One region of the Bacillus sp. FJAT-45350 genome, then DNA from elsewhere that is predicted to be linked to it. Evidence: riboswitches for the same ligand, from Rfam matches in the RefSeq annotation. Region 1 holds a riboswitch; each other region holds the start of a gene.
The links. A riboswitch is a leader RNA that binds a small molecule or an ion and turns the genes downstream of it on or off. The one in region 1 is predicted to bind cobalamin.
Positions count from the first base shown of each region.

Region 1 (10,426 bases):
AAACAAAAGGCTGCTAGTAATGTTAACACAAAAATTAGTTTTTTCATTTGTATCCTCCTAGTAAACTTAGCTTTTAATAGCTTTTGATATAACTTATCCCTATGAATGAAGATCCAAGAATAGTATTACAATTTGTTTACAAAGGAGTTTTAATAGGATGGTTAAAAGTTTTTTTATATCTGATAGTTTTCTATTGGTTCAAGAATCATCTTTTAAAATTTCTTATCACATATTGGCAGTTATCATCTTATAGATGATATAATCTAGATGTTTTTTGAATATTTTGCGTTTGTTCATGTAATCGGGTTGATAAATATAATTAGGTTTATTGGGAGGAAGAAACTATGTCAAATAGTAACATACCAGTTTCAGTGTTAAATTTAGTTCCAGTTCGTAAAGGGGAGGGGGATAAAGAAGCAATTGATGCCATGGTTGACTTGGCGCAAGCAACAGAGAAGATGGGATACTCACGCTATTGGATTGCTGAGCATCATAATGCAGCGGCTCTGGTTAGTTCTGCAACGTCTATATTAATCAAACATACGTTGGAGAATACGGAAAAAATCCGAGTCGGTTCTGGTGGGATTATGTTACCGAACCATTCACCTTTAATTGTCGCAGAACAATTTGGAACATTGGAAACGATTTATCCTAAGCGAGTTGACTTAGGTCTTGGAAGGGCACCGGGTACTGATATGTCAACGGCAAATGCACTTAGACGCTCTCAGCACGAATCTGTCTATACATTTCCTCAGGATGTGAACGATTTACTTAGATATTTCGGTCCTGAAGAGAAGCAAGAGTTTGTAAAAGCATTTCCTGGTGTAGGAAGGAATGTTCCACTCTATATTCTTGGCTCGTCAACAGAATCAGCAATCTTAGCAGCAAAACTAGGTTTACCATATGCGTTCGCGTCTCATTTTGCACCAACGTATTTAGGTGAAGCACTTTCTATTTATCGCAACAACTTCAAGCCTTCTGAATATTTAGATGAGCCATATGTGATCACATGTCTCGGAGTAGTAGCAGCTGAAACAGATGAGGAAGCCGAATTCGAGGCTACAACAATGCTACAACGCTCGTTATACATGACCCGTCGTGGCCGCCATCCGTTATACCCACCGGTTGAGAATATGGACGATTTATGGAATGAATCGGAAAAACAAATGGTGTTAGCTAAGCACCGAATGACATTAGTAGGAAGTAAAGATTCAATCCGTACACAATTGAAGGAATTTCAAGCTAGATACAATGCTGATGAAGTTATGGCTGTCACGTACATTTATGACCGCGACAAACAAAAGAGATCTTATGAGATATTGAAAGAAGTAGTGGATGGAAAATAGCAAGAAAAGTTAAGTAGGAGGGAGCGCTAGTAAACCGCTCTCTTGACTATTCTCAATGAAAATAGGTAGACGTTATCTAACCAAAAAATAGTGCTTGTCTACGAAACATCTATTATAATAATAGTATAGGTGATAACGTGGAGAAGCAAATTCTTGATTTACTTACTGAAATGAGTAAAGAAATGAAAAGTATGAAATCACAAATGCATAATCGATTTGATACTATTCAATCAAAGCTCGAAGGTGTTGGAGGGCTGTTTGAATTAACTAATGAATCAAGAATTACTGACGTAGACTTTATCGCTGACAAGGTAAATAAACTAGAGAGAGAACTATATATACTAAAAAATAAAAGTAATAACTAGGGTGCTGAGGCACTCTTTTTTGTTACAGGTAGGTTTCGCAGTACCAGATTAAAGAATTTTCAAGAACGGTAATGGATATTATTTTGGTTATAATTTTAAATGGGAAGGGATCGGAAATCCCACGATTGAAAAAGTGTGGGTATATTGTCTAATTTCCTAAAGAAGAAAGAGGAAGAATAGAATGAAAAAGAGGTTGATATTATCTACAATATTCGTATGTATTATTATTTTATCAGCGAAAATTTATTTTGATACGAATGAATTCAAAGTAAATACTGTCCAATTTCAAACAAAGATAATTCCTAGTAATTCTGAATTCACTGTTTTACAAATTAGTGATTTACATAATAAAGTTTTTGGAGTTAACAATGAAAAATTAATTAATACCGTGGAAAACCTTGACGCAGACATTATTGTGATAACAGGAGACCTTATTGATAGGAGCACAGATGATTTTAAACATGTTTTTTCTCTTATTGAGAATATAACAACCATTAATCAAAAGGTTTTCTTTGTATCTGGTAACCATGAGTGGGGTAACTCTTATACTAGTGATTTTATAAAAGGTCTTCGAGAGCGAAATATTACTATTTTAAACAATGAAAATACTCAAATTACGATAAGAGATGTTACCATTAACTTAGCTGGGTTGGACGATGCCTCAACAAATCATGAAAATGTAGAAGAAGCATTTAATGGAATAAATCAAGAGCTATATACTTTTATATAAAAGATAAATAAAACGAGAGCGATAGCAGCATAAAGCTATCGCCTTCTTCAATTGAGGGGTCAGTCCACCTGTAATTTAACGCGTTAGCAAAGTGGGGGACTGACCCCACTTTGCTTATAAATAAATTCTATGTTTACATTTAGTATATAACAATATATAGTAATAGTTACATAAAGCATAACTAAATATTGTGATTTGCGGAATAATAGGTGTCTATGTTAGTAGACTTAATAGGGAATCTGGTGAAAGTCCAGAACTGTCCCCGCAACTGTAAGTGTGGATGAAATGAGATAAACCACTGTATAAGTAACTTAAAGGTGCTTGTATGGGAAGGCTCAGAGTAAGAAGAAGCACAAGTCAGGAGACCTGCCGATTTATTCCAAAAAGTTTCATTTCTTCGGGGGGTGAGAAGTCGAAACGGTACAGTAGGGGTATTTATCTTTCCTTATTTTTCTTTATGTACCGTTTATATTCCAATTACTCTTCCGATTTCGGAGGAGTTTTTTTGTTGTCAACAAACTTTAAAATCTTTCATGTTGGATAAGTGAAAGCATATTCGCACTCTGCTTTACAGGTTTTGTTTTTTATAAAAAACGTCAACTATTGAAAATTAAAGGAGAAATATATGAGTATACCAACTGATTCTGAACAACGTTCTACTGTTATTGCTGCTATACAAGAAGTGACTAATAAATACGGAATTAATGCAAAAGAATTACTAGATAGGATAAAGGATGTAGATGAAGAGGATGCCAACCAACAATCGTTATTATATGCCCTACATCATATATCTATTGACCAACCGAATTGGACGTTTTTAGCATCGAAACTCTATTTGAATGAATTGTATAAAAAAGCTTCTGAAAGCCGTGGGTATGATCCTTCACAAAAATACGGTGATTTCTATCAACTTATAAAATTATTAACTGAAAAAGGAATATACTCACCGAGTCTATTCGGTTCTTACAGTTTCGAAGAGGTCGATGAGTTAATGACTGTAATAGAGTCAACACGTGATAACTTATTTAATTTCATTGGACTATTTTTACTGGCAGACAGGTATCTAGCTAGAGACCATGAGAAACATATATTTGAGTTACCACAAGAGCGATTTATGATTATTGCGATGACTTTAATGCAACAAGAATCAAAAGAAAAGCGACTATCACTAGTAAAAGAAGCTTACTGGGCATTAAGTAATTTATATATGACGGTAGCTACTCCTACGTTAGCAAATGCAGGAAAGAGCTTCGGTCAATTGTCATCATGTTTCATTGATACAGTTGATGACTCATTAGATAGCATTTATTTAAATAACTGGGACAATGCGAGATTAAGTAAAGATGGTGGGGGAATAGGCATTTATTACGGAAAAGTCCGTGCGTTAGGTTCAGATATTAAGAGCTTTAAAGAAAACTCTTCAGGAGTAGTACCATGGATTCGACTAGTAAATGACACTGCTGTTAGTGTTGATCAATTAGGTCAACGTCAAGGAGCAATCGCTGTTTACCTTGATTTGTTTCATAAAGATATTATGAATGGATTTTTAGATTTAAAAACTAATAACGGTGATGAGCGTCGAAAGGCACATGATATTTTTACAGGTGTGACAGTTCCTGATTTATTTATGGAAAAACTACAGGAAGTTGATGATAGTGGAAAAAGTATCGGGTACTGGTCGACATTTTGTCCTCATCAAGTAAAGCAAATCATGGGATGGAAAGATGATAAGGGGAAGGCATTAGGGTTAGAAGACTTTTTTGATGATACAGGTAGAAAATATTTTACAGAAAAATATGAAGAAGCAGTAAATCATCCGTTACTTCCACGTAAAACATACCGAGCGATGGACGTAATGAAGCGAATTATGGTTGCTCAATTAGAAACGGGTACGCCATATATGTTCTATAGAGACGAAGTAAATCGCCAAAATCCGAATAAGCACATCCTTGGAAAAGGGCGCACTTCAATCTTTTGTAGCAATTTATGTACTGAAATTACGCAAAATATGTCCGCAACTCAGATTGTAAAGGAATATCAAGATGAGGACGGAAACATTGTGATTGTCCGTAAGCCGGGTGATTTTGTCGTTTGTAATTTATCATCAATTCACCTTCCGAATGCTGTAAAAGCTAATGTGCTAGGACGCTTAATTCCTATTCAAATGAGAATGCTAGATAATGTAATTGATCTGAATACGATAACGGTGGGACAAGCACAAATAACGAATAAAAAATTTCGTGCAGTTGGATTAGGAACATTTGGCTGGCATCATTTGCTTGCTACCAAAGGGATACATTGGGAGTCTAAGGAAGCGGTTCAATATGCAGATGAGCTTTATGAAACAATAGCATATTACACAATTCAAAGCTCAATGGAGTTAGCTAAAGAAAAAGGTGCTTATAGTCAATTCGAGGGGTCCGAATGGCATACTGGAGATTATTTTCAAAGAAAAGGTTATGAATCAAAACAATGGTTGAACTTACTTGAGGAAGTTCGCGTAAATGGGGTGCGGAACGGCTGGATGATGGCGGTTGCTCCTAACTCTTCCACAGCGAAAATAGGTGGCTCAACTGATGGTATTGATCCTTTATATGCTGTTGAATATGCTGAGGAAAAGAAAAACTTTAAGTTCATAGTGACAGCACCAGAACTAACTCATACCACGTATCCTTATTATAAAAAAGCAAGATATGAATTAGACCAACGGTGGAGTATTAAACAAAATGCAAGTAGGCAAAGGCATATTGACCAATCGATTAGCTTTAATCTTTATGTACGCCATAATATAAAAGCAATCGACTTACTAAATCTTCATCTAGAGGCTTGGAAGCAAAAATTAAAGACGACTTACTATGTTCGAAGTACTTCACAATCTGAAATAGATGAATGTCAAGCTTGTCATAGTTAGAGGAGGAGAAACGATGAATGGACAAAACGCTTTAACAAAAATTAAATTACTAAACACAGAGTATCCAAATAGATCAACAGGAATTGTAAATGGTCGGTCATCAGGGATATTAAATTGGAACGATATTGCGTATCCACAAATGTATGATTTCTATCATGTGTTATTATCCAACTTTTGGAAGGCACAAGAAATTAATATGCAAGATGATATTAAACAATGGAATCAATTATCATCGAAAGAGCAAGATACATTTTTGAGAATTAACACACAATTAGCATCACTTGATAGTCTTCAGACACCAACGATGACTCATGTGATGGACTATGTGACAGATCCTAGCTTTAAAGCAATATTTGCTGTTATTTCACAGCAAGAAGCGGTCCACAATGAATCTTATTCTTATATATTAAGTTCTCTCGTCCCTTTAGATGAGCAAATTGAACGTTTTAATCAAGCAAAAGATGATCCATTAGTACAAAAACGTAATGAACTGATTTTAGAATCTTATGAAGCATTTCGTCTTAACCCGAATTTGAAAAACTTGTTATATCTATGTGTAAACTCAATTAATTTAGAAGGTATTTATTTTTATGCTGGCTTTGCCTTTTTCTATCATCTTGCTCGACAGCAAAAGATGCTTAAAACAAGTACAATGATTAGTTATATTCAACGAGATGAAATGCAACATGCGTATTTTATTTCTCAATTTATTAGGATTTTATTGTCTGAAAACCCTGAGCTGAATAATGAGGAGAATAGGCAATATATCTATCAAACTATCGCACATGCTGTAGAGCTAGAAAAAGAATGGGCTCATATCATCCTATTAGACATAGAAGGTATTGATTTATCAGAATTTGATCACTATGTGGAATATTTAGCTAACAAGCGATTTCGTCAGTTAGGGTTAGCAAATTACTTTGAAGAGCGTGACAATCCAATGCCTTGGATTCATATATTTAGTGATGAAATGATGAATGATACGAAGTCAGATTTCTTTGAACAAAAATCAAGAACCTATACAAAAGTCAGCCATTCGAACGGATTTGATGAATTATAAAATGAAAGTAGCGATCATTTATACGTCAATTACTGGAAATACACGCGAGCTAAGTACAATCATTTACCAATTGTTTAGAGAAGTTACTTCGTGTGTATCCTTGCATCCAATTCAAGAGTTTCAACTATCAAACATTGACCAATATGATGGTATTGTCATTGGTACGTATACATGGGGAGACGGGAATATCCCTCAAGAAATGGAACCTCTTTATGAAGCTATTGAAAGAAAGGATTTGCGACCTGTACCAACGGGGGTATTTGGTACTGGTGATCGTTTTTATCCTAATTATTGTGGGGCTGTAGACCGATTTCGGGATATGTTGTTTGTTCAAACAGAACTGGCTGTAACGTTAAAGGTAGAATTATCGCATCAAGAAAAAGATATGCACCGTTGTAGAAAATTCGTGGACTTGTTCTTACAACGGTGCGATGCAAAGCTCGGTGCATATTGAATGGAGTAAGGATTACTTCCTTTTCTATCCATAAAGGAGAATTATCGATGAATTCTATTAAAATTATTACTGACGTAGAAAATGTAAGGTATTATTTAAACCACTGTGAATTTCACCCATTGTTAAATCGTTTTAGAGAGGCAGAAGAGCAGCAAAAAGCGTTGACTCAAATAATAAAAAATGAGGGGACAATGTGTATTGCTATTGATAATCGTACCATTGCTGGTTATACACTCATTGTTCATCCTGAGGAAAATGAACGGTGGAGTTACTTAGATTATATAAGAATACTTGGAGTACTTGAGGTCGCACCACCATATCGTGGACAGGGTATCGCAAAAAAGGTTGTAAATGGCATACTTGAAGATAAATCCTTAGAGAACTACATCATTTTATCATTAGAATATGCCTGGCATTGGGATTTAAAGATGGTGGAAGGAAATATTGAAACATATAAGGAGTTATTGAAAGGTGTTTTACATACAGGTGGGTTTAAAGAAACAATCACAGATGAACCAGATATTGCCCAGTATCAGCATAATTTTTTAATGGCGAGGTTTGGAGAAAAAATCACCCCTGACCAGGTTAATGAATTTATGAGAATAGCAAATCTGAATTCAATATTTTAAGTTTGTTTCGGTGTCCCAAAAGGTCTTTTTTCACCTTTGGGACACCATTACTATTGTTAACACTCAGTATTTATTCGCCTTCAATGTCATCCAATTCTTTATCAAATGCCGCAGATACCTTATCAAATTCTTCGTCGCTCTCGATCGCAGTTAAATCACCGTCATTATCAACTTTTAAAAAGAAAAGATCAATGCCTTCATCGTTCTCTACTTTCAAATCTTCCACAAAACTTACCGCTACATAGTCGATATTATCAATTGTTAAGGCAGCTAAAACCTCAACTTCTTGTTCCTCATCATTTTCATCACCAATTGTAAAAACTTCGCCTATTTCGACTTTTTCCATAATGTACAGCTCCTATCATTTATAGTGAATGTCTTAGTCTCAATCATTATCTTCTCATATGCATTAATTTAAACCTCGAAAATTGAATTTGGGGGTTAAAGCAGAATGAATGGTTTACAGGGTAATGTTGGAAACTACTATAACTCTACCAATGTAAAGGAACACTAAAGGGATTTCTAAGTGTTGAATAGTTAAAAATATTATAGACGTACCTTTAACATATCTTTTTTTGCATATATTTTTTAGTTAGTTTCTTTTTGTTCGTTTGTACGATGAAAAAGTTTGAGGAGATATAATCACACACTCCGTTAGTGATCTAATCATTACATTTGTAACTACTCCAATTATAGAAGAAACAATTATGATGATAATAAGAAGAAATTCAAGGAGGATGTTGTATGGCAATTGTTCATATGAAAAATATAGTGAAAAGATACGGGGCTCATTTGGCTCTTGATAATGTGGAACTAGATATTGGAGAAGGGGAAATCCTCGGTTTATTAGGTCCGAATGGTGCCGGTAAAACGACCTTAATTCATGCTTTAGCAGGGATTATTGGCTTCGATTCTGGGGATATCACTGTATTTGGCAAGGAACAGCAATCTAATTTACTAGAAATAAAGAAGCAAATCGGACTGGTAACACAAGATATCACCGTTTTTACAGACTTAAGTGCAAGAGAAAACCTAGAGTTTTTTGGAGGTATATATGGTTTAAAGGGAGATAAATTAAATAAACAAATAGATGATACGTTGGAATTTGTTGGACTCTCGGAACACGCCCGAAAGCTTCCTACGAAATTTTCTGGAGGAATGCAAAGAAGATTAAACATCGCCTGTGCCCTCGTTCATAGACCGAAGTTCCTTATAATGGATGAACCAACAGTAGGGATTGATCCCCAATCCAGGAACCATATATTAGAAACAATTAAACGATTGAATGAGCAAGGGACAACAATTCTGTATACGACCCATTACATGGAAGAAGTTCAAAGCCTTGCCTCGCGTGTTGTTATTATGGACCAAGGACATATCATTGCCGAGGGAACAATCAATGAGTTAGTAAAAAAAATTCAACATGAAGAAAAAATTAATATGGAGGTTGCAGAACCAACCGAGCTCTTATTAGAAAAACTTCGTAAGTTGGATGGGGTAAAACAAGTTTTCCAAAGCGGTAAGGAAATTCATATCATTTCCCAAGTAGGGGCAGGAAACCTGGACCGTGCTCTTTTCATTGCCAGGGACTTTGGTGGAATTCACTCTGTTTCAGCAGAAAAACCAACCTTAGAAGATGTATTCTTAACACTTACTGGGAAACGTCTACGTGATGGAGGGGAGGAATAAATAATGATTTTGAGATCTAGTTATTTCATCCTTCGCCGCATGCTCAGAAATTATATAGGAATGGCTATTCTACTAGTAACTCCAATCGCATTAATCACAGTTTTAGGGTTGATAGCTGACGGTGCAGTGAGTGAACCTCTCGGCATACCAATGAAGGATGAGGTTGCCGTTACAATGGTTTTTGCCTTTCTCATGTTTGGTGGATTTTATACAATGGAATATATAAAGGGAGACCTCATGTCTACTATGAAATGGAGAATGTACTCCCTGCCATATCAAGCTCATACACATGCTTATTCGATTTTAATTTCCAGTGCCCTTTTTAATGTGCTACAGAGTTTTGTAATTGTTATTTACACCCACTTTGTTTATGATGTTCACTGGGGGAATTTTGGGTTTGTATTACTCACTCTTATGGTTGTTTCGACTCTTATTCAACTTGTATTTATCAACTTTGTTTTAGGAGTGAAAAATTATAAAACTGCTGAGCGATTAGGGACAGGATTTGGCCTCGCGTGCCTCATGGTTGCAGAGGTGTGGTTTCCATTGCCAGATAGTGCATTTTTCCGTTTTATTTCGACTTACAGTAATCCGTTTTCCCTTGGGCAAAACATGATTTTTGGCACAATAACAGGTGAAAATATTGATAAAGCAATCATCAGCTTTGTGATTTTAATAGGATTATCTATTGTTTTGGCAATGTCAGCAGCGTATTTTGGAAGGCGGAAGCTTGTATGACCATATTTACCTTTGTTTTTAAACGTTTTTTTCGAAAAAAATCAAATATTTTCTTTTTACTCGTCCTTCCAATAGGAGCTGTATTTCTCCCTATAGGAGAATGGCCTCCGATTCCGTTAGGTTTTCAATATTATAGTATTTTATTGTTGTTTCTTGCAGCTCGGCTTGGGGGAATCATCTTAGAAGACCGTGCCAATAAGACGCTTTTACGGGTAAGTGTAGCACCCATTACCCATTTTCAATATTTATGGAAAAACTTGTTAGCCTACTCAATTATCTTGACCTCCGTAAATGTGGTGTTCGTTACACTAGGAGTTATCGTTCATGGGGAAAATTTACCGTCTCCAATCTTATTTCTACTTATCTATACTGTTTTTTCTACGACTTCGTTAGGTTTCTCTTTAACCTGGTATTCTTTATTCCGTAACAAAGAAGCAGCATTCAGTATTCTAGGAGGAGTCATTATCCTCATGGCAATGCTAGGAGGAGTCATGTGGCCTGTGG
Region 1 is NZ_NISU01000001.1:1,044,439-1,054,864, forward strand. It holds gene CD003_RS05220 (cell wall hydrolase) at 1-47, opposite strand, end outside; gene CD003_RS05225 (LLM class flavin-dependent oxidoreductase) at 345-1,346, shown strand; gene CD003_RS05230 (hypothetical protein) at 1,484-1,711, shown strand; gene CD003_RS05235 (metallophosphoesterase) at 1,893-2,441, shown strand; cobalamin riboswitch at 2,632-2,829, shown strand; gene CD003_RS05240 (ribonucleoside-diphosphate reductase subunit alpha) at 3,067-5,352, shown strand; gene CD003_RS05245 (ribonucleotide-diphosphate reductase subunit beta) at 5,366-6,412, shown strand; gene CD003_RS05250 (flavodoxin domain-containing protein) at 6,414-6,866, shown strand; gene CD003_RS05255 (GNAT family N-acetyltransferase) at 6,914-7,495, shown strand; gene CD003_RS05260 (DUF1292 domain-containing protein) at 7,566-7,841, opposite strand; gene CD003_RS05265 (ABC transporter ATP-binding protein) at 8,240-9,184, shown strand; gene CD003_RS05270 (ABC transporter permease) at 9,188-9,922, shown strand; gene CD003_RS05275 (ABC transporter permease) at 9,919-10,426, shown strand, end outside.

Region 2 (10,426 bases), 980 kb from region 1:
GTAAATCATGTAGGTCTTATTATCTTTTTAATTGGTTGTATGCTGAGATACTTTCCAGGAATGTATATTGATGAATTTGTTTGGGTTCGTGAAGGGGAAACTGCTGTTATCCCTGGTACACAGGGGGAATATCACCTTAAGAATGAGCAGTTTATTATTGAATTATATGATGAAGAGGATGAGAGATTTAGAGATGCTCTTGAAAGAAATCAAGGTCCTGTTGTTCAAACTTACCAAACAAATGCTATTCTTTATCAACGACAAGAGGCTGGGACAGTTGGTGAGGAACGAGAATTAGTAGAAGTAGATCGCCATAATATCCGAGTAAATCAACCATTTAAGTTTGATGGATTTGCACTTTATCAAGTAGATTATAAGTTAAATGAATTCCACGAAATGAGCTTTCGTTTAGAGCAAAAAAAGACTGGAGATACATTTGGAAGAATAGACGTTAACTTATCAAACCCCGAAACAGAGTATGATCTTGGAGAAGGGTATAAAGTAAAATTATTGCAATACTTTCCTGATTATTTCTTTAATGATCAAGGTCATCCTGCAACTCGATCGAGAGTTCCTGATAATCCTGCCTTTATCTTTGAAATGATAACTCCAGAACATCCAGAAGAAGGAGAAGTAAGCTTTGTAGCAATACGTCAAAATCTTGAACCGTTTGGAGAAAATGATTACCGTATGAGCTTTGCTGATATTACGACAAAAAACGTAACTGCTCTCACAGTTCGTAAGGATAACACGTTAGGAATTATCATCGCTGGTGGAGTTATTTTTATGATTGGATTAGTTCAAGGATCATATTGGGCACATCGCCGAATTTGGATTCAAAGAATTAATAATGAGGTGTGGGTCGCAGGTCATACAAATAAAAACTGGACGGCATTAATGGGCGATATTGAAAAAGGAATTGAAGGTACAAACATTACAAAACCAGTCGACCAAGTTATTAAGAAAGAGAAAGAAGAAGAGAAAGAGAAGGAGAATAACTCCTAAGGAGGAACATGTAAATGGCAGCTTTAAGTGGCAACCTTTTGTTAATTGCCTTTTTCTTATATTTAGCATCAACGATTTTTTTCGCCGTTTCTGTAACTGGGAAAAAATGGCGTGATAAACAAGGTGAAATGACAGGGAATCGTTGGGGAACTTTTGGATTCATTTTCTCAATCATTGGTTTCTTATTTGCAATGGGCTATTTCATTACACGCTGGATGGTTGCAGGTCATGCACCAGTAAGTAATATGTTTGAATATACAACGTTCTTAGGAATAATGATGGGACTTGCATTTATTATTATATATGCAATCTATCGCTCAAATGTAATTGGTCTATTTACAATGCCAATTGTAATGTTAATTATTGCGTACGCTTCTTTGTTTCCGCAGGAAGTTGCGCCACTTATACCTGCATTACAAAGTTATTGGTTAAAGATTCATGTAATTACTACAGCACTTGGTCAAGGTATTCTAGCTATTGGTTTTGCTGCTGGACTTGTTTATTTGGTTCGTACGATTGATTACAAACAAAAGAATAAAAAAACACGTTCATTAGAATTTATTATGTACTCATTAGTTAGTATTTTTGGGTATATCGTAATAGCTTATGCATTCAATGCTTTAAATTATGAGGCTACATTCAGCTATACGAATGAATTTGGCCAAGAGGCTGAAATGGTCTATACACTTCCTCCGTTAGTAGGTCCTAATGAGGGACAATTAATGACGGATAATGCTATATCTCCAATTGTATATATGCCTGAATGGATGAAGAGTAATGATTTAAATACGGTTATTTGGTCATTATTATCAGGTATTGTCCTATATTGGCTATTACGTTTAATCTTAAGAAAGCCAATAGGGGCTGCAATACAACCGTTATTAAAAGGAGTTAGTCCTGAAAAGGTAGATGAAGCTAGTTATCGTGCAATTGCTATTGGTTTCCCAGTCTTTACTCTCGGAGGTTTAATATTTGCAATGATTTGGGCACAAATTGCTTGGACACGATTTTGGGGTTGGGACCCGAAAGAAGTGTGGGCACTTATTACATTCTTGTATTATGCCGCTTATCTTCATTTACGTTTATCAAGAGGGTGGCATGGAGAGAGATCTGCATGGTTATGTGTTATCGGGTTTGCAATCATCATGTTTAACTTAATATTTGTTAACTTAGTTATCGCAGGGCTACATTCGTACGCTTAAAAAAGTGCCATATATTCTAATAATATTACTAAAGAGTTGTCTCAAAAGGTCCAATATAGTGAGTTCAGGAAGCAGTAATCGCTCCTGTATGTTGCGCTTGCTTTGAGAAAACCACGCATAGCAAGCTTTAAAAGATGCAACGGCTTCGCTCATTACTTAAAAAGGCTGCTGGAAAAGTGAAAATCGCACTTTTTCAGCAGCCTTCCTTTTAGGGCAACTCTTTTTATTCATAAAGGGTATGACATCTGTTACAATAAAATATGATAATGTCGAATAATGATGTATTGTTTTTATATAGAGGAGGTAGAGTTATGGAGCAAGAGGCTAGAATATTAGTTGTTGATGATGAGGAAAGAATTCGTCGTTTACTACGTATGTATTTAGAACGTGAAAATTATTATGTAGAAGACGCTGAAAATGGTGAAGAAGCAGTAAAGTTAGGACTTGAGAATGAATATGATTTAATTTTACTTGATATCATGATGCCCGGTATGGACGGAATAGAAGTTTGTCAGGAGTTACGAAAGACAAAAGCAACTCCCATTATTATGTTAACAGCAAAAGGTGAAGAGGCGAACCGTGTTCAAGGCTTTGAAGCAGGAACAGATGACTATATTGTAAAACCATTTAGTCCTAGAGAAGTCGTGTTACGTGTGAAAGCGTTATTACGTCGTTCGTCCTCTACGAAGTTTTTACACACCGATACAGCGGCTAAAGATGTTCTTGTTTTTCAACATCTGACGATTGATAATGACGCTCATCGTGTAAGTGTTAATGGCTCTGAGATTAACTTAACACCTAAAGAATATGAACTATTATATTATCTTGCTCAATCACCAGACAAAGTGTTCTCTCGTGAACAATTACTGAAAGATGTATGGAATTATGATTTCTTTGGTGATTTACGTACAGTCGATACACATATTAAGAGACTACGTGAAAAGCTTAACCGTGTGTCACCTGAGGCAGCTAGTATGATTTCCACTGTATGGGGTGTTGGTTACAAATTTGAGGCTGCGAAAGAATGATGTTTTGGAGAAGTGTAGTAGGGAAGCTTTGGTTTACAATTTTATTTTTAGTTTCTGTCGTACTAGCTATTTTAATGGTGTTGCTTATGCAATTCTTCGAACGATTTCATGTAAGTGAAGCTGAATCTCATTTAATGAATCATGCGTCGATGATAGCGACAATTCTAGAGGAATATGGAAACAGAGAAGCTGCACTTTCAACGATTTCGATGATTGCAAAAGCCTATGATACCAAGGTTGTCATTATTGGTAGAGAGGATCACTGGTATTCAAAAAATGGAGACTCGATCGCTAATTTGCCGATCGAGACTTTTTATGAAGACCCACTATTATCGAGAGCACTAGAAGGAGATTCAACGGTTATGACACAAGGAGATTTTCCATTCCATGAAGATGGGGTAGAAGTTCATACTGAAGTCATGATTGTTGGAGTACCGATTGATAATCTGTTTGGAGATATGGGAGCAGTTTATTTATATCAATCTCTAACAGCAATAAAAGAGACAACAGCTGAAACAAAACGAATTATTTATTTTTCAGCAGGAGTTGCGATTGTATTAACGACTATTTTTGCTTTCTTTCTTTCAACGCGTATCACGTCTCCATTACGAAAAATGCGGCAAGTTTCTTTTGAAGTGTCAGAAGGCAAATTTGATACGAAAGTACCTATACTTACAACGGATGAAATTGGTCAATTAGCGATTGCTTTTAATCGAATGGGTAGAGAATTAAATAAAAATTTAATGGCATTGAATCAAGAGAAGGAACAGCTCTCACGAATTCTAAGTAGTATGGCAGATGGAGTTATTACGTTAAATCGTAAAGGCGAAATTGTCGTAACAAATCCTCCGGCAGATGTATTTATTCAATCATGGTACTTTGAACAAGGGATGCTACCTGAAAATGGTGATGATTTACCTAAAGCAATTAAAAAGCTGTTTCAAAAAGTTGTTGCTCTAGAAAAAGAACAAATGACGGAAGTAGCTATACAAGGACGAAATTGGGCTATATTGATGACACCTCTTTATGATGACACCTTCGTTCGTGGTGCTGTAGCTGTTATTAGAGATATGACTGAGGAACGTCGCTTAGATAAACTTCGTAAAGATTTTATCGCGAATGTTTCCCATGAATTACGCACGCCTATTTCCATGCTTCAAGGGTATAGTGAGGCAATTATTGATGATATTGCTCAGTCCGATGAGGAAAAGAAAGAAATCGCTCAAATTATTTATGATGAATCATTACGTATGGGGCGTTTAGTAAATGAATTACTAGACTTGGCAAGAATGGAAGCTGGTCATATTCAATTGAATCAGGAAGATATCAATGTAAGTGAATATACAGAACGAGTACTACGTAAGTTCCAAGGGTTAGTAAAAGAGCATAAGATTTACTTAGAATCAGATATTAAAGGTGAGTCAATAAGAGGCTTTATTGACCCAGACAGGATAGACCAGGTCTTAACAAACTTAATTTCTAATGCGATTCGTCATACTGAGGAAAATGGTAGTGTGAAAGTGTCAGTATCGGCTAATGAAAATGAAATTAAGTTTGATGTAAAAGATACTGGTTCAGGAATCCCAGAAGAGGATTTACCATTCGTGTTTGAACGATTCTATAAAGCAGATAAGGCTAGAACACGTGGACGAGCTGGTACAGGATTAGGTCTAGCGATAGTGAAAAACATTGTAGAAGCTCATGGTGGACAAATTTCTGTTCATAGCAAAATAAATGAAGGAACGACATTTTCCTTTATTTTACCTCGATATAATGAAGAATAAAGAGAAATAGAGCGAAAATCATTGTTTCATACGTAACAATGAGGATTAATTGAGATTTATTTAAAAGGCCATTACGGTTTTTAAGTAAATCTCTTTTTTTTTTTTGAAATATTTACTCTATGTTATTAAAGTCTTAAAGAAACCATTGACAATGATAATCGTTATCGTTAAAATGTTGTTATTGAAAATGATTTTCATTAACGATTATTTATGAGGGGGAAATGGAATGGAAAGTACTCTTTCGTCTAATAAAGAACAGTATGTCATTGCAGGAATGTATGAAACAAAAAGCTCTCACTGTACACATCCCATCATTTTTGTTGGGATGTGTACAAATACAACACAATTAAATTAATAATTGAAGGGATGATTTTATATGTCAAGAGCATTATTAATCTATGCGAGCATGTCTGGTAATACTGAATCTGTTGCGGATTTAGTTGAAGTGGGATTGAAGAACAAAGGTGTTAAAGTCTTTAAAAAAGAAGTTATGGAATGCGATACAAGTATATTAGAGGGGTATGATGCAGTACTTTTAGGAGCTTATACATGGGGAGACGGTGAATTGCCTGATGAGTTTTTGGACTTCTATGAAGAAATGGCAGGTATTGATTTATCAGGAAAGAAATTTGCTATCTTTGGAACAGGGGATACCTCTTATCCTGAATTTTGCGGTGCGGTAGATTTACTTGAAGCAATGGTAGCCGAAAAAAATGGAGTAATAGTATTACCAGGGTTAAAAATAGAATTAAGTCCTGATGAAGATGAGGAAACTTGCAAGTTGTTTGGGGAGAATTTTGCAGAAAAAATAGCATAGAAATTACAAAGTGTTGAGGCTGATTAGCTTTAACACTTTTTTGTTTAGCAAGGAAACTAAAAAATACTGTATTGTAGTGGGAGCAAAGAAAAAGATGGACTAAATTTCTATAACTTATTGTATGATAAACTGAATAAGAGTAGTGTTTAACTACCTATTTTGACATAAATAAAAAGAGATTCATTCTACGATTGTTTTAATAAGGAACGTATTCAGCATTGTAATGAGAAAAATTCACTTAAAAGTTTAGGAGAAAACACTGTCAAAATACAAAAAATTGTGTATAATTGAGACGTAATTCGTTGTTGAACTACATAATAAATTCTTTAAGGTCACTTATAATAAGTGTTAATAGGGAAGTTGGTGAAAATCCAACACGGTCCCGCCACTGTAAATACTAGAATCTTTCAATGAACCACTGTCTTTTGATGGGAAGGGGAAAGTTTCGTTATAGTATGAGTCAGGAGACCTGCCTTAAAGTATTGTGAATCCTTCGAGGAAAAGGTGAAGCAGGTTGGATAGAAACTACTTTTATAAGTTGTCTATACTTTCTGCAAATAAAGTCCTCGTCATAGGGCTTTATTTTTTTACCTTTTAGTTCATAACTACAAACTCAAGAAAAACAGAGGAGATGGAGAATTTGAAGAAATGTTTAACAATACTTATGGCTCTTCTAGTTACACTTATTCTACTAGTAGGTTGTAACACAACAGATACAACTGTAGAAGCGCCAGATGAAGACCAAGCGATAGAAACTGAACAAGAAGATGTTGTTGAGGGAGAAGGGGACGAAGACCAATTCCCATTAACGCTAACAGATGCAATGGATAATGAAGTAACGATTGAAGAAGAACCGAAACGAATTGTTTCGTTAATTCCTAGCATTACGGAAACTATTTTTGCCCTTGATAAGGGAGAATATTTAGTAGGAAGAACTGATTGGTGTAATTACCCTGAAGCAGCGTTAGAAGTTGATAGTGTAGGAGGAATGGAGTTCGATGTTGAAAAGCTACTTTCACTTACACCTGATCTAGTTATCTCTCATGCATCAGGCGCACATAGCTCTGCAGATGGGTTAGACCAACTACGAAATGCTGGTGTAACAGTTGTAGTTGTAAATGATGCAACATCAATTGATGATGTATACAAAGCAATTGCGATGATTGCCAATGTGACGGGTGCTGTTGATAAAGGAGAGGAAATTGTTTCAGAGATGACAGCAACATTCGAGGAAATAGCTGCTAAGGCAAGTGCTATTTCAGTAAATGACCAGGTAAAGGTTTGGGTTGAAGTTTCACCTGCTCCAGAAATTTATACAACTGGAAAAGGTACGTTTTTAGATGAGATGTTACAAATGATAAATGCAACGAATGCTGCGAGTGAAGTTGATGGTTGGGCAATGTTTACTGAAGAAGAAGCTGTTGCTTTCAATCCAGATGTAATTGTTACTACTTATGGTTATTATGTTGAAAATCCAAGTGAACAAATTAAACAACGTTCTGCTTGGAAAGATGTGACTGCAGTTACGAATGATCGTATCTACGATGTTGATCCAGATCAAGTGACTCGTTCAGGCCCTCGTTTAGTAAAAGGAGTAGAAGAACTTGCAACGCGTATCTATCCAGACGTTTTTGCAGAATAACAAGTTCCTGTCCTATTTAATTGCACTATCATTTTTATTTTTATCAATCTTAATCGGTATTGCAAAGGGGAGTCTTTCGATTCCCTTTTCTACTATCATTTTGATTCTAGTAAATGTGGTAGTTCCATTAAATGTGGAGGTAGAGCCATTACTTACAAATATCGTTCTTGAAATCAGGGCTCCACGAGTGTTCCTAGCAATGATAGTTGGCGCTTCATTAGCACTTGCAGGAGCAGCATTTCAAGGTTTTTTAAAAAACCCTCTAGCTGACCCTTTCACATTAGGGGTTTCTTCTGGAGCAGCTGTAGGTGCTGTATTTGTATTGTTTTTTGGAATCACAATTCCTTTTTTAGGAGCATTTACTTTACCTATTATTAGTGTCTTCTTCGGTTTTTTAACTTTACTATTCGTTATTTTCTTTGCTAGACTTGTTCAAAAATCAATGTCGGCTGAAACGATAATTTTAGCCGGAATTATCGTAAGTTCTTTTCTTGGCTCCCTAATCTCATTAATGATTGCCTTAACCGGTGACGAATTAAGACAAATTATTAGCTGGCTCATGGGTAGTGTTGCAATGAGAGGGTGGAGTTATGTTGGCTTAATTATTCCTTTCTTTTTAATAGGATTCTTTCTGCTTCTTTTTAATACTCGAGAATTAAATGCACTGGCGTTTGGAGAAGAAACAGCAAGGCATCTTGGAGTTAACATACAAAAGCGAAAAATCATGATCTTGGCTGGAGCTTCGATTTTAACTGGTAGTGCAGTAGCGGTTTCGGGTACGATAGGCTTCGTTGGACTAGTTATTCCTCACTTAGTAAGGATAATATGGGGGGCAGACCATCGTCATCTTTTACCGCTATCAATGTTAATCGGTGGAGGGTTTCTCATTTTAACAGATTTAGTAGCAAGGACGATTATTGCTCCTACTGAATTACCGATAGGGGTCATCACTGCACTTATTGGAGGGCCTGTATTTGGGTTACTTCTGTTAAGGCAACGTCGTGGATTATAGCTGAAAGGAGGAGGACTCATGCTAAAGGTTCATACTATTACTGGTGGATATGGTGGGGAATCAATTATTGAGAATGTCTCGTTTGAGGTAAAAAAAGGAGAGATCTTTGGAATCCTCGGACCAAATGGGAGTGGTAAAACGACGTTATTAAAAATGATTAGTGGTTCTTTGCCCTTTCAAAAAGGGCAAATACATATTAATGGAAAAGCTATTGTGGATTATTCATCAAAAGAGTTAGCGCGCACAATGGCTGTCCTTCCACAGCATTCTGATTCTGCATTTACGTATTCTGTTTATGATATCGTTGCTTTAGGACGTTACCCATATCAAAAAGGTATGTTTCACTTTTCATCTAGTAAAGATGAAAAAATGATTGAGTATGCGATGAAACAAACGGATGTCTACCAGTTTCGTGATAAATCATTCTTAGAGTTAAGTGGTGGAGAACGTCAGCGTGTATTACTAGCTCGGTCCCTGGCACAAGAACCAAAGCTACTTTTATTAGATGAGCCAACGAACCATTTAGATATATCCTTTCAAATGAGTCTATTAGACTCATTAAAAGAATGGTCTCGAGAGCATCAGCTAACGGTCATCTCAATTTTGCATGACTTAAATATGGCGAGTCTTTATTGTGATCGAATCCTTCTTTTAGATAAAGGAGAAACTGTAGCACTAAATCGTCCAGTTCATGTGATGGAAGAGGGGCAATTGCAAGAAGTTTATCAAGCGAATATTTGTCGAAAAGAACATCCCTCAGTTCCTCGTCCGCTAATAACGTTAGTACCAAAGCCTAATCAACAAACTGAACGGTCGCTTATCGATGAATTCAAGGTGACGAAAACGAGTGAAATGATTCGTATTGATACATCATTACCACTAAAAGTTCTCTCTTCAGCGGTTATTGGAGCCGGTTTTGGTTGGTATTCACTTTTTGTAAATAGACATGTTTCTAAAGACTATAATTGTGACTGTGTTGAGAAAGAATTCAAGGAATACTTGAGAAGTAATGACATTGATGATGCGGAAGCTGTTGGAATGATGACAGCAGCTTATTTAGAGGATGCTAGCTTTGTAAAAGTAAATTCAAATGATATATCCTTGTTTGTTATGGTAACTGCTGGAGTAGGGAATGCAGTTGATGCTTCAAAGGCATACTTGCAAAGTGCTGAAACTGTATCAGTTGGGACAATTAATACTTGGGTTCTAATTGAGGGAGAGTTACCTGATGCTGCTTACGTTCAAGCAATGATGACTGCGACTGAAGCAAAGGTAAAAGCGATGCATGACGAACAAATTAAAGACCCTGTTACAGGTACCGTTGCAACCGGAACATCAACAGATAGTCTACTTATTGCAGCAACACAATCAGGAACTATTTATGAATATGCAGGTACTATAACACCTCTAGGTAAAGAAATCGGTCGTGCTGTCTATGATGCTACGGTACAGGCGATAAAGAAAAACAAAGTAAGAAGAGGAATTGTATGATTGTCTATCATCTAGTAGCAATAACGTTAGCAGTTATAATCGACCGTTTGATAGGCGATCCAAAGTGGCTTCCTCATCCTGTAGTTGGAATTGGAAAGCTAATTTCATTTCTTGAGAAACACTTAAATCGAGGGTCAAATAAAAAGGGAAAGGGAATTCTTTTTCTCATTCTTGTTATTTTCTTAACATTTATCGTCGTACTAAGTCTTACGATCGTTGCTTATATTATTCACCCGATTGTTGGTATTGTTGTCGAGTCCGTTCTCATTTCCTTAACGATTGCTGCAAAAGGGCTCAAAGAGGCTGCGGAAGATGTGGCTATTCCTCTTAAACAAAGGAATATGAATGATGCAAGATTAAAGCTTTCGTATATCGTTGGTCGTGATACAGAAAATTTAAATGAAGGTGAAATTGTTCGAGGGACCGTTGAAACAGTAGCCGAAAA
Region 2 is NZ_NISU01000001.1:2,027,124-2,037,549, reverse strand. It holds gene resB (cytochrome c biogenesis protein ResB) at 1-1,005, shown strand, start outside; gene ccsB (c-type cytochrome biogenesis protein CcsB) at 1,020-2,207, shown strand; gene CD003_RS10200 (response regulator transcription factor) at 2,519-3,235, shown strand; gene CD003_RS10195 (ATP-binding protein) at 3,232-5,019, shown strand; gene CD003_RS22295 (hypothetical protein) at 5,246-5,374, shown strand; gene CD003_RS10190 (flavodoxin) at 5,396-5,836, shown strand; cobalamin riboswitch at 6,149-6,327, shown strand; gene CD003_RS10185 (helical backbone metal receptor) at 6,477-7,478, shown strand; gene CD003_RS10180 (FecCD family ABC transporter permease) at 7,441-8,490, shown strand; gene CD003_RS10175 (heme ABC transporter ATP-binding protein) at 8,509-9,981, shown strand; gene cbiB (adenosylcobinamide-phosphate synthase CbiB) at 9,978-10,426, shown strand, end outside.
Region 2: linked by a shared signal. The riboswitch ahead of CD003_RS10185 (helical backbone metal receptor) and the one ahead of CD003_RS05240 (ribonucleoside-diphosphate reductase subunit alpha) in region 1 are both predicted to bind cobalamin.

Region 3 (10,426 bases), 1.1 Mb from region 1:
TCCGATGTTTTTGTATGAAAATCTATTAAGAAGATTTACGGTTATGGCAAAGGACGGCGAAGTTGGTAAAATAGACGATTTTTATTTTGAAGATGAAAAATGGACGGTAAGGTATATTGTTGTTAATACGATTCCATGGTTTCCTGGTGGTAAAGTATTACTATCACCTATTTCAGTAGAGAAAGTAAATATAGAGGATGAAATTATTTATGTTGAATTAACTAAAGAGCAAGTGAAAAATAGTCCTGATATTGATTTTGCTAGACCTGTATCAAAGCAAATGGAGCTAGATTACCATCATTATTTTGGCTACCCGTATTATTGGTCGCCACTAGGAGTTTGGGGTCATGGTAGCTATGCTAGAGATTTAGCTACATTATCATCTGATTATGAAAAAGAATATGTCGATACGGAAGTAAATCATCACTTACGAAGTGTAAAAGAAATTACTGGTGCTGTGACTGGTTATGGTATCTTTGCTTTGGATGATGAATTTGGACAGGTGAAAGATATGATAATTGAAGATAAAACCTGGACAATACGCTATTTCATGGTCGATACAGTAAAATGGCTCCCATCAAGAAATGTTATTATTGCAAAAGATTGGATTGAGGAAATTAATTGGTCAGCGAAGCATGTTCGTGTGAATATAACAAAAGACGAAGTGAAAAATAGCCCTGAATTTTTTCCTGATCAACCTATAGATAGAAAATATGAAAAGGATATTTATGATTTTTATAGAAGAAAAAATTATTGGGAGTAAGTTCTATAAGAGCATGTTCAAAAGGTAGTGACAATGGCTTCACACGCTGTGAGCCTTGCTAGGAGAAAATCACTCCTAGCAAGGCTTTTAAAAGAATACAGCGGCTACGCTCATTGCATAGAGGTTGTTCTTTTTGAACAACCTCTATAAGTCTTCTTAAGTAGTTCTAATTAGTAAGAAAGTCTATACATTCGACTTGATAAGCTAAACTCTAACATTTCTAAAGGAGACTCTTCCTGTTATAATATAGATTGTTATGGGGAGGGGATTCAAATGGAAGAAAACAAATTAGTATATGTAATTTCAGAATTATTAGACGAGAAATTCAGAACAGTAACAAATCGATTAGACGACATTGAACAAAATCAAAAAATTTTACAAAATCAAATTTCAGCTATTTCTTCTCGAGTAGGGGATAACTCAGAAATTACCTCAATTTTAAATGAACTGACAATGAAAGTTATTGAAAGCGAGAAAGAAGTCAAAGAACTAAAATCAAGTGTCCGTTAGAGCATCCATTCTTTGGGTGCTTTTTTCATATAAGTAAGTCCATATAAACTCAGGCGAAAATACACTTTGTCTTTTCACATTCGACAGAAATTTTGAAATAGTATTGACAAAAAACCAAGTAATCTATAATCTAGTAACAAGATAACTACATAATGATAGGGAAAAGGTGAAGATTTTAGCAAATCTTCGTAAGAGGGAAGTTCGGTGAAAGTCCGACGCGGTCCCGCCACTGTAAAATAGGTTGTTCTCTTATATATCCACTGTTCAATGAATGGGAAGGGTAGAGAACGTATACTATGAGCCAGGAAACCTGCCTTTTCTATCGACACTGTTTGACCTACGGGAGATGGGGAAGTGTTAGGGAGCAAATTCCTTGTCTACTTATGTTTTCATTGTATTTGCAGCTACATACAATTTTGTATATAGGCATCTCTAACTCTTATCTAATCAGAGTTGGGGGTGCTTTTTTTGTTGTTGTTTAAAAGGAAAGTATCATGTTTTAGAAATAAATGAGTGTGCGTAAGTTCTATTATAGTTTTAATTAAATTTGAAGGGAGTGTAATTTTATGAGTGAGAAAAAAAGAGGAAAATTACTTGTGCTTGGTTTTGGACCAGGTAGTGAGGAACAAATGACACACCGAGCAAAAGAGGCTTTAATTGAGAGCGATTCAATCATTGGCTATAACACATACATAGATATTATTCGTCCGTTACTTACGACACAAGAGATTGTTCGTACTGGGATGACGGAAGAAGTAAGCCGAGCACAGGAGGCGATTCGTCAAGCGGAAACAGGAAAAAAAGTGGCGGTGATTTCAAGTGGTGACGCTGGTGTTTATGGAATGGCTGGACTCGTATATGAAGTATTAATTGAAAAAGGTTGGAAAGAGGAAACGGGAGTTGAAGTAGAAATCATACCTGGTGTATCAGCAATTAACTCTTGTGCCTCCTTACTAGGGGCTCCTGTCATGCATGATGCGTGTACGATTAGTTTAAGTGACCATCTTACCCCATGGGAATTAATAAAAAAACGGGTAAAGGCTGCTGCAGAAGCTGATTTTGTTATTGCTTTATACAATCCGAAAAGTGGACGACGTACGAGACAAATCGAAGAAACACAGAAAATTTTACTTGAGCATCGTTCCCCAAATACACCTGTTGGATTAGTGAAAAGTGCGTATCGTGAACGACAACAAATCGTCATTACAGACTTAGAAAATATGCTTGAACATGAGATTGGTATGCTGACGACAGTCGTTATTGGTAATAATTCAACCTTCTTATACGACGGCAAAATGATTACACCTAGAGGATATCAAAGAAAGTATACATTGAACGCAGACGACCAAAAGCTGAAGCCTCACCAACGTTTACAAGAAGAAGCAGAGCCTTGGGCATTGCATCAGGGCCAAGCTTTAGTCGAACAAGAAGAAATATCTTCTGTTGAATTAGCAGAAGAAGCGTTAACAAAGCTAGGTAATTCATATTCAGAAAATAAACAAGAAGTGGAAGAATCAGATAACGTATTTAAGCAAGATTCTGTGTTTGAATTTTCCGTTTCTCCAGGCATTGCCAATAAAGCATTTTCTGCAAAGCAAATGCTTGTTTTAGGTAATGTTGTTGGAGAAAAAGGAACTATTGAATATACACCTGATCATCAGCTTAAATTATCTGTCGTAACAGCAGATTCAAATACGATTATCAATCAGTTAACAGAGGAAGGGCTTTTACTTCATCCAATTGGAGATGTTGTTAATATAAAGGCTTGTGACTTTTGTGATGGTGATAAAAAGGATTCCATTCCTCAAGTGGAAGAGCTTCAACATCTTTTAGGAGGTATTAGTGTTCCTAAGAGATTAAATATCGGATTTAATGGATGTGGTATGGCGTGCTATAGCGCACCAACAAATGATATTGGAATTATTTTTAGAAGAGGAAAAGGTTTTGACTTATTCTTAGGTGCAAAAACAACTGGTCGTAATGCACAAGTAGGACAATTGGTAGCAGAAGAATTAACAGCAGAACAAATTGTAGATATCGTTTCTCGCATTGTTGAGGATTTTCGTGAGCGTGGTTTGCCAAATGAAAGGTTCCACAAATTCTTTAAGAGAGTTCAAAGGATTGAAGGTTTTACGTTCAAAGAAATGCCTGAGCAAGTTTTAGTAGATATGGCTTGTGGAGATTAACTTGAAGGAGGAGAAGAAAATGAAAGCAGTTTTATTTATTGGTCATGGTAGTAAGAAGCAAGAGGGGAATGAGCAAATTCTTCAATTTATTGAATCTATGAAAGGGGATTTAGATGTACCAATTGTGGAGTCATCCTTTTTAGAGTTTGCTACACCGACTATTGGACAAGGGATTGCTCGCTGTGTGGAAAGAGGAGCAACAAAGGTAGCGCTTATTCCGATGATGTTCTTTTCTGCTGGTCATTCAAAAATTCATATTCCTGAAGCGATAGATCATGCAAAGGAAACATATCCAGATGTTGAATTTTCGTATGGTCGTCCAATAGGAGTTCATGATAAGTTGTTTGAAATTCTTAGAAGTCGTCTACTTGCAGCAGGTTTTGATGCAAATGAACGTGATAAAGGTATTTTATTAGTCGGAAGAGGAAGTAGCGATCCTGACGCAAATAGTGAACTTTATAAGATTGGCAGACTTCTGAATGAACGATTAGAAATGACACCTGTAGAACTATCCTTTATTGGTGTTACAACTCCTACTGTTGAAGAAGGAGTTGAACGTTCGATTAAATTAGGTGGAAAAAAACTATATATAGTCCCATATTTCTTTTTTACCGGAATTTTAATGGACAGAATGAATGAAAAACTAGACTCTTTTGCAAAGAACTATCCTGATATTTCTTTTTCGATGACGGAATATTTTGGTTTTCATCCAGAGTTAAAAACAATTTTTATCGATCGTGCCATGGAAGCCTTAGAAGGAGATGCGAAGCTCAACTGTGATATGTGTCCATACCGATTACATGCACTTGAACATATGGATGTTCATCACCACCACCACGATCATGACCATCATGACCATCACCATCATACACATAGCTAAGGAGATGTAGAATGATTTTAATTTTAGCTGGTACTAGTGATGCGAGAGAGTTGGCAAAGAAAATCAAGGAAGTAGGCCATGAAACATTAGCTACAGTCGTTACTGAAAATGGAGCAATTGCGCTGAAAAATCTAGGGATTGATGTTTTAGTTGGTAGATTGACAAAGGAAGATATGATAGGGCTATTTGTTGAGAAAAAGATAGATATGATAATTGATGCAACTCATCCATTTGCGGAGGAAGCCTCAAAAAATGCTGTTGATGCAGCAGTAGAAGGAAATATTCCATATATACGGTATGAGCGCCCGAGTTATACGTCTAATAATCATCAAATTACTTATGTGGATTCTTATCAAGAAGCAGCTAATGTGGCAGCAAAAAGACGTGGTGTCATCATGCTAACAACAGGAAGTAAAACACTACAGACTTTTACAGAAACGTTACATCGTATTGAGGGAGTTCGTCTCATAGCAAGAATGCTTCCTCGAAAAGATAATATGGAAAAGTGTGAACAGCTAGGCGTAGAGCAAAAAAACATTGTAGCAATTCAAGGTCCTTTTACAAAAGAGTTAAATAAAGCGTTATATATTCAATACAATGTAACGCTAATGATAACGAAAGAAAGTGGAAAAGTAGGTTCTGTTGATGAAAAGGTAGAAGCGGCAAAGGATTTGGAGATACCAATTATTATGATAAAACGTCCGAAAATGAATTATGGAACAGTTTGCAATACATTTGATGATGTACTAAAAACAATGAAAAGTATGAGGTGACAAAATGGATTTTAATACTGAATTTAAACCATTGACAGTACAACCACAGGAAATTGAAGGAAAAAGCTTTGAAATGATTACGGAAGAGCTAGGAGAGCATTCATTTACAGAGGAGCAATACCCTGTTGTACAGCGAGTGATTCATGCGTCAGCAGATTTTGAACTTGGTAGAAGTATGGTTTTTCATCCAGATGCGATTCATGCAGGGGTAGAAGCGATTCGTGCTGGGAAAAAACTAGTTGCTGATGTTCAAATGGTACAAGTTGGGGTCAACAAACCTCGTCTTGAAAAATTTGGAGGTAGTGTTCATGTTTACATATCAGATCCAGATGTAATGGAGGAAGCTAAGCGATTGAATACAACGAGAGCAATTATTGCAACAAGAAAGGCAGTAAAGGAAGCAGATGGAGGAATTTTTGCAATTGGAAATGCGCCTACTGCTCTATTAGAGCTAATTCGTCTAGTGAAAACAGGGGAAGCAAAGCCAGGTCTTGTTGTTGGTATGCCAGTTGGTTTCGTATCAGCTGCTGAGTCTAAGGAGGAGCTTGCAAAGCTAGATATTCCATTTATTACGAATATCGGTCGTAAAGGTGGAAGCCCAGTTACAGTTGCGGCGATTAATGCATTGTCACTGATTGCTGAGAAACAGGGATAAGAAATGAAGCAAAAGGAAGAAAAAGACCCAAAAGAGATGAGACATGGGTATACGACCGGTGCAAATGCAACGGCAGCTACGAAAGCGGCGTTACTTTCTCTTTTGGAGCAAACAGAAATTAAAAAAGTGGAGATATTATTGCCAATGGGTGAGACAGTTACCTTCCAAATGGAATCAATTCAATTCACAAAAAACAAAGCAGAGGCATCGGTCATTAAAGATGCTGGTGATGATCCAGATGCAACACACAAAGCAGTAATTAATGCGTCTGTTTTTCTTTCAAATAATCCTGGTATTTTTCTAGATGGTGGTGTTGGAGTAGGGAGGGTAACAAAGCCCGGTCTCCCAGTACCTGTTGGACAAGCTGCGATTAATCCTGTTCCAAGAAAAATGATCACTGAAACGGCAAAAGCTATTTTAGAAGAATACTGTGTAGAAAAAGGTATTAAGGTTATTATTTCGGTTCCAGATGGAGAGGAAATAGCCAAAAAGACACTTAACGCCCGCTTAGGAATTATCGGAGGGATCTCGATTTTAGGTACAAGAGGGACAGTTGTACCTTTTTCTACATCTGCTTATAAAGCCAGTGTTGCACAGGCAATAAATGTAGCGGTTGAAGCAGGGTGTAATCATTTATTTCTGACTACAGGTGGCCGTAGTGAAAAATATGCAATGGAGCTATATCCGGATCATCCTGAGGAAGCTTTTATTGAAATGGGGGACTTTGTTGGGTTTGCCGTCAAACAATGTAAAGTGAAAAAGGTTCAACGGATTACTCTTGTGGGTATGATGGGGAAGTTTTCTAAGGTAGCTCAAGGGGTAATGATGGTCCATTCAAAAAGTGCACCTGTAGATTTTAACTTTTTAGCAGATGTAGCAAAAAATTCAGGTGTTCCATTTGATTTAGTTGACGAAATTAAAGAAGCGAATACAGCCTCTCAGGTTGGGACGTTAATGTATGAAAATGGCTATAATAGCTTTTTTTCAAGCCTATGTCGATATGCATCACATGAATGTTTACAACATATAAAGTCCGAGATGGAAATTGAGACAATCATTATGTCTATGAAAAATGAAGTGCTAGGAAGGGAGAGCGTGATATGTCGATCAAAATCATTGGAATAACAGGAGAAGGACCTGAGAGCTTACTCCCACTCTATCGAGATTGGATTGAAACGAGTGAACGATTAGTCGGCGGGGACAGGCATTTGCAGTTCTTCCCCCACTATCAAGGTGAGAAGCTCGTGCTGAAGGGAGGGTTAAAAACAGTACTTGATAGATTAAAAAGTGATCCGAAGAAAACGGTTGTCTTAGCCTCTGGAGATCCTCTTTTTTATGGAATAGGCTCTTATTTAGCCAAAAAGGTTAATGTAGAAATCTACCCTGCTTTAAGCTCTATCCAACAAGCTTTCTCAAAAATGAAAGAAAGTTGGCAAGATGCTGTATTTCTTAGTATTCATGGACGAAGTATGAAGGGCCTAGCTCAAAAAGTAGATGGTAAGGAAAAGGTTTGCCTATTAACAGACGAAACGAATTCACCGTCAAAACTAGCAGACTATCTTTTATCATTTGGAATGAACGAATATGAGGCATTTGTTGCAGAGGACTTAGGTGGGACAGAAGAAAAAGCTACATGGATGACGCTTCAGGACATGAGTGAATATGAAGCTCACCCTCTCAATGTCGTTATATTGAAAAGAACGAAGATAGCTCGAAACTGGTCACTCGGAATTGCCGATCACGAATTTAAGAAACGGAAGCCAGATAAAGGACTAATAACGAAAAAGGAAATCCGTGTACTTAGCTTAGGTGAGCTGCAATTACATAAAAAAAGCATTGTATGGGATATTGGTACGTGTACAGGCTCAATGGCAATTGAAGCTGGACGAATTGCCCGATACGGAGAAGTGTATGCCATTGAAAAGAATGAAGCCGATTTAGAAAATTGTTTTGAAAATATGAAGAAGTTTCGAGTCGACCTGACAGTAGTCCATAATAAAGCACCTTTGGGACTAGAAACCTTTCCTGATCCAGATGCTATATTCATCGGTGGAACAGGTGGAGAAATGAGGGAACTTCTAGAAATATGTACAAAGCGCCTAAAGCAAGGTGGACGAATTGTATTGAATGCAGTCACTATTGAATCTTTGTATCTAGCAACTGAAGCATTTAAACAATTACAAATGGAAACAAACATAACATTAGCACAAATTTCGCGTAGTAAACCAATTTTACATATGAACCGATTTGAAGGGTTAAATCCAATTTATATTATTACCGCAAGACATAAGGAGGAATAAAAAATGACGCTAGGAACAGTGTATGGTGTCGGTGTAGGCCCAGGTGACCCAGAGCTTATTACGATTAAAGCTTATCGTATAATGAAGGAAGCTGACGTAATTGCGTTCCCTAAAAAAAGAAAGGGAAGTAAGAGCTATGCCTATCAAATTATTGAACAGTACATAGATACTGATAAGAAAGAAATGCTTGGACTCGTTTTTCCAATGACAAAAGATAAGGATGTTCTAGATAGAGACTGGAATATTATTGTCGAAGAAGTTTTTCGTTGTGTCAGTGACGGTAAGGATGTTGCTTTTGTTACAGAAGGAGACCCGATGCTTTATAGTACATTTATTCATATGTTCCGTTTAATGAATGAATTACATCCAGAAGTAGACATGAAAGTCATTCCTGGAATCTCTTCAATTAACGGGGCAGCAGCACAGCTAGCCATTCCTCTAGCAGATGGAGATGACTGGACTGGGGTTATTCCAGCAACTGAAGACCGTGAACGGATGAAAAAAGCATTACTAGAACATGAAGGTATGATTTTTATAAAGGTAGCAAAGGTTCTACCAATGATGATTGAGCTATTAGAAGAACTAAATCTAGTAGACAAAGCTAGTGTTGTTACAAAGGTAACGTCAAAGGAAGAGTTTATTTGCAAAGATGTACGAGAATTACGCCATGCTGAATTAGAATACTTAACATTAATGCTTGTTAGAAAATGAGGTGAAAAAGATGAAACTAGATACAAAGGTGTACATAGTAGGTTCAGGACCTGGGGATCCAGACTTAATCACAGTAAAGGGCTTAAAAATTCTTAGGAATGCGGATGTAATTTTATATACTGACTCTCTTGTTAATCCAGTTTTAATGGAGGAGGCTAAGCCTGAAGCAACTGTATTAAAAAGCGCAGGGATGAGTTTAGATGAAATTGTAGAATGTGTTGAAGGTTACATAAAAGAAGGAAAAAGTGTCGCTAGGATGCATACGGGAGACCCGGCTATTTATGGGGCAATACTTGAACAAATGGTTAGATTTAAAGAAAAGGGAATTGACTATGAGATTATTCCAGGTGTTAGTTCTGTTTTTGCCTCTGCAGCAGCTGCTGGTGTAGAGTTAACAGTCCCAGATTTAACGCAAACTGTGATTTTAACTAGGGCAGAGGGGCGCACTCCAATGCCTGATAAGGAGAAGCTATATGATTTGGCAAAACACCAATGTACAGTCTGTCTATTCTTAAGCGCAACTTTAATTAAAAAAGTAGTGAAGGAATTTTATCAAGCAGGCTGGAGGGAAGAAGACTCTGTTGTAGTCGTGTACCGTGCATCATGGCCTGATGAAAAGGTTGTACGAACAACGCTAGCTGAATTAGATGATACAATGAGAAAGGAAGGAATTAGAAAACAAGCAATGGTGATTATTAGCAAAGCTGTAAATCCTGATTTGTTAACAGACCGCCAGTACGAATCAAAGCTTTATGATAAATCATTTACTCATGGATATCGAAAAGGTGAACCTTCTCATGGATAAGGTAGCTCTAGTTGCAATTACAAAGCATGGTGTTGAGAAAATTCGAACGCTGACTAGCAACATGCCGTCAGCAGATCTTTATTATATGAAGAAATTTGCTTATGGTGATGAAAAAGAACGAGGAATTACTCTTTTTGAAGGATCTGTTCGTTTACAATTACCTGAGTTGTTTGAGCGCTATGATGGAATAATAATGGTCATTTCACTGGGAGCAGTTGTTCGAATGATTGCTCCAATATTAAAGGACAAGAAGACAGACCCTGCTGTTGTCGTAATAGATGATAAAGGAGAATTTGCGATAAGTGTTCTTTCTGGTCATGTTGGTGGTGCAAATGATTTAACAAGAGAAGTAGCCGAGTACTTAGAAGCAAGCCCAGTGATTACAACAGCTTCAGATGTACAAAAGACAATTCCTGTAGATATTTTTGGGAGAGAGTTCGGTTGGGTAATTGAGGATGAAACTCATGTCACTCCAGTAAGTGCATCAGTTGTAAACGAGGAACGTCTTGTTATTATTCAGGAATCTGGTGAAAGAAATTGGTGGAAGCATGATAGAGAACTTCCAAAGCATATGAAACTAGTAGATTCTCTAGAAGCAGCGAAAGGGGAAAGCTTTAAGGCTGCCTTACTAATTACTCACCGTATTTTATCAGAAGCTGAAAAGGAACTATTCTTAGAAAATGGTGTTGTTTACCGACCTAAGTCAGTCCTTTTAGGAATTGGTTGCAATCGAGGAACTAGTAAAAATGAAATCAAGAAAGTAATTAATGAAACATTAATAGAAAACAACATTTCCATTCACTCAGTTAAAGGAATCGCTACAATAGACTTGAAAAAAGATGA
Region 3 is NZ_NISU01000001.1:2,142,338-2,152,763, reverse strand. It holds gene CD003_RS10800 (PRC-barrel domain-containing protein) at 5-763, shown strand; gene CD003_RS10795 (hypothetical protein) at 1,037-1,273, shown strand; cobalamin riboswitch at 1,421-1,605, shown strand; gene cobJ (precorrin-3B C(17)-methyltransferase) at 1,840-3,459, shown strand; gene CD003_RS10785 (sirohydrochlorin chelatase) at 3,479-4,339, shown strand; gene cobK (precorrin-6A reductase) at 4,351-5,112, shown strand; gene CD003_RS10775 (precorrin-8X methylmutase) at 5,117-5,767, shown strand; gene CD003_RS10770 (cobalt-precorrin-5B (C(1))-methyltransferase) at 5,771-6,892, shown strand; gene cbiE (precorrin-6y C5,15-methyltransferase (decarboxylating) subunit CbiE) at 6,868-8,067, shown strand; gene cobI (precorrin-2 C(20)-methyltransferase) at 8,071-8,778, shown strand; gene cobM (precorrin-4 C(11)-methyltransferase) at 8,789-9,583, shown strand; gene CD003_RS10750 (cobalt-precorrin 5A hydrolase) at 9,576-10,426, shown strand, end outside.
Region 3: linked by a shared signal. The riboswitch ahead of cobJ (precorrin-3B C(17)-methyltransferase) and the one ahead of CD003_RS05240 (ribonucleoside-diphosphate reductase subunit alpha) in region 1 are both predicted to bind cobalamin.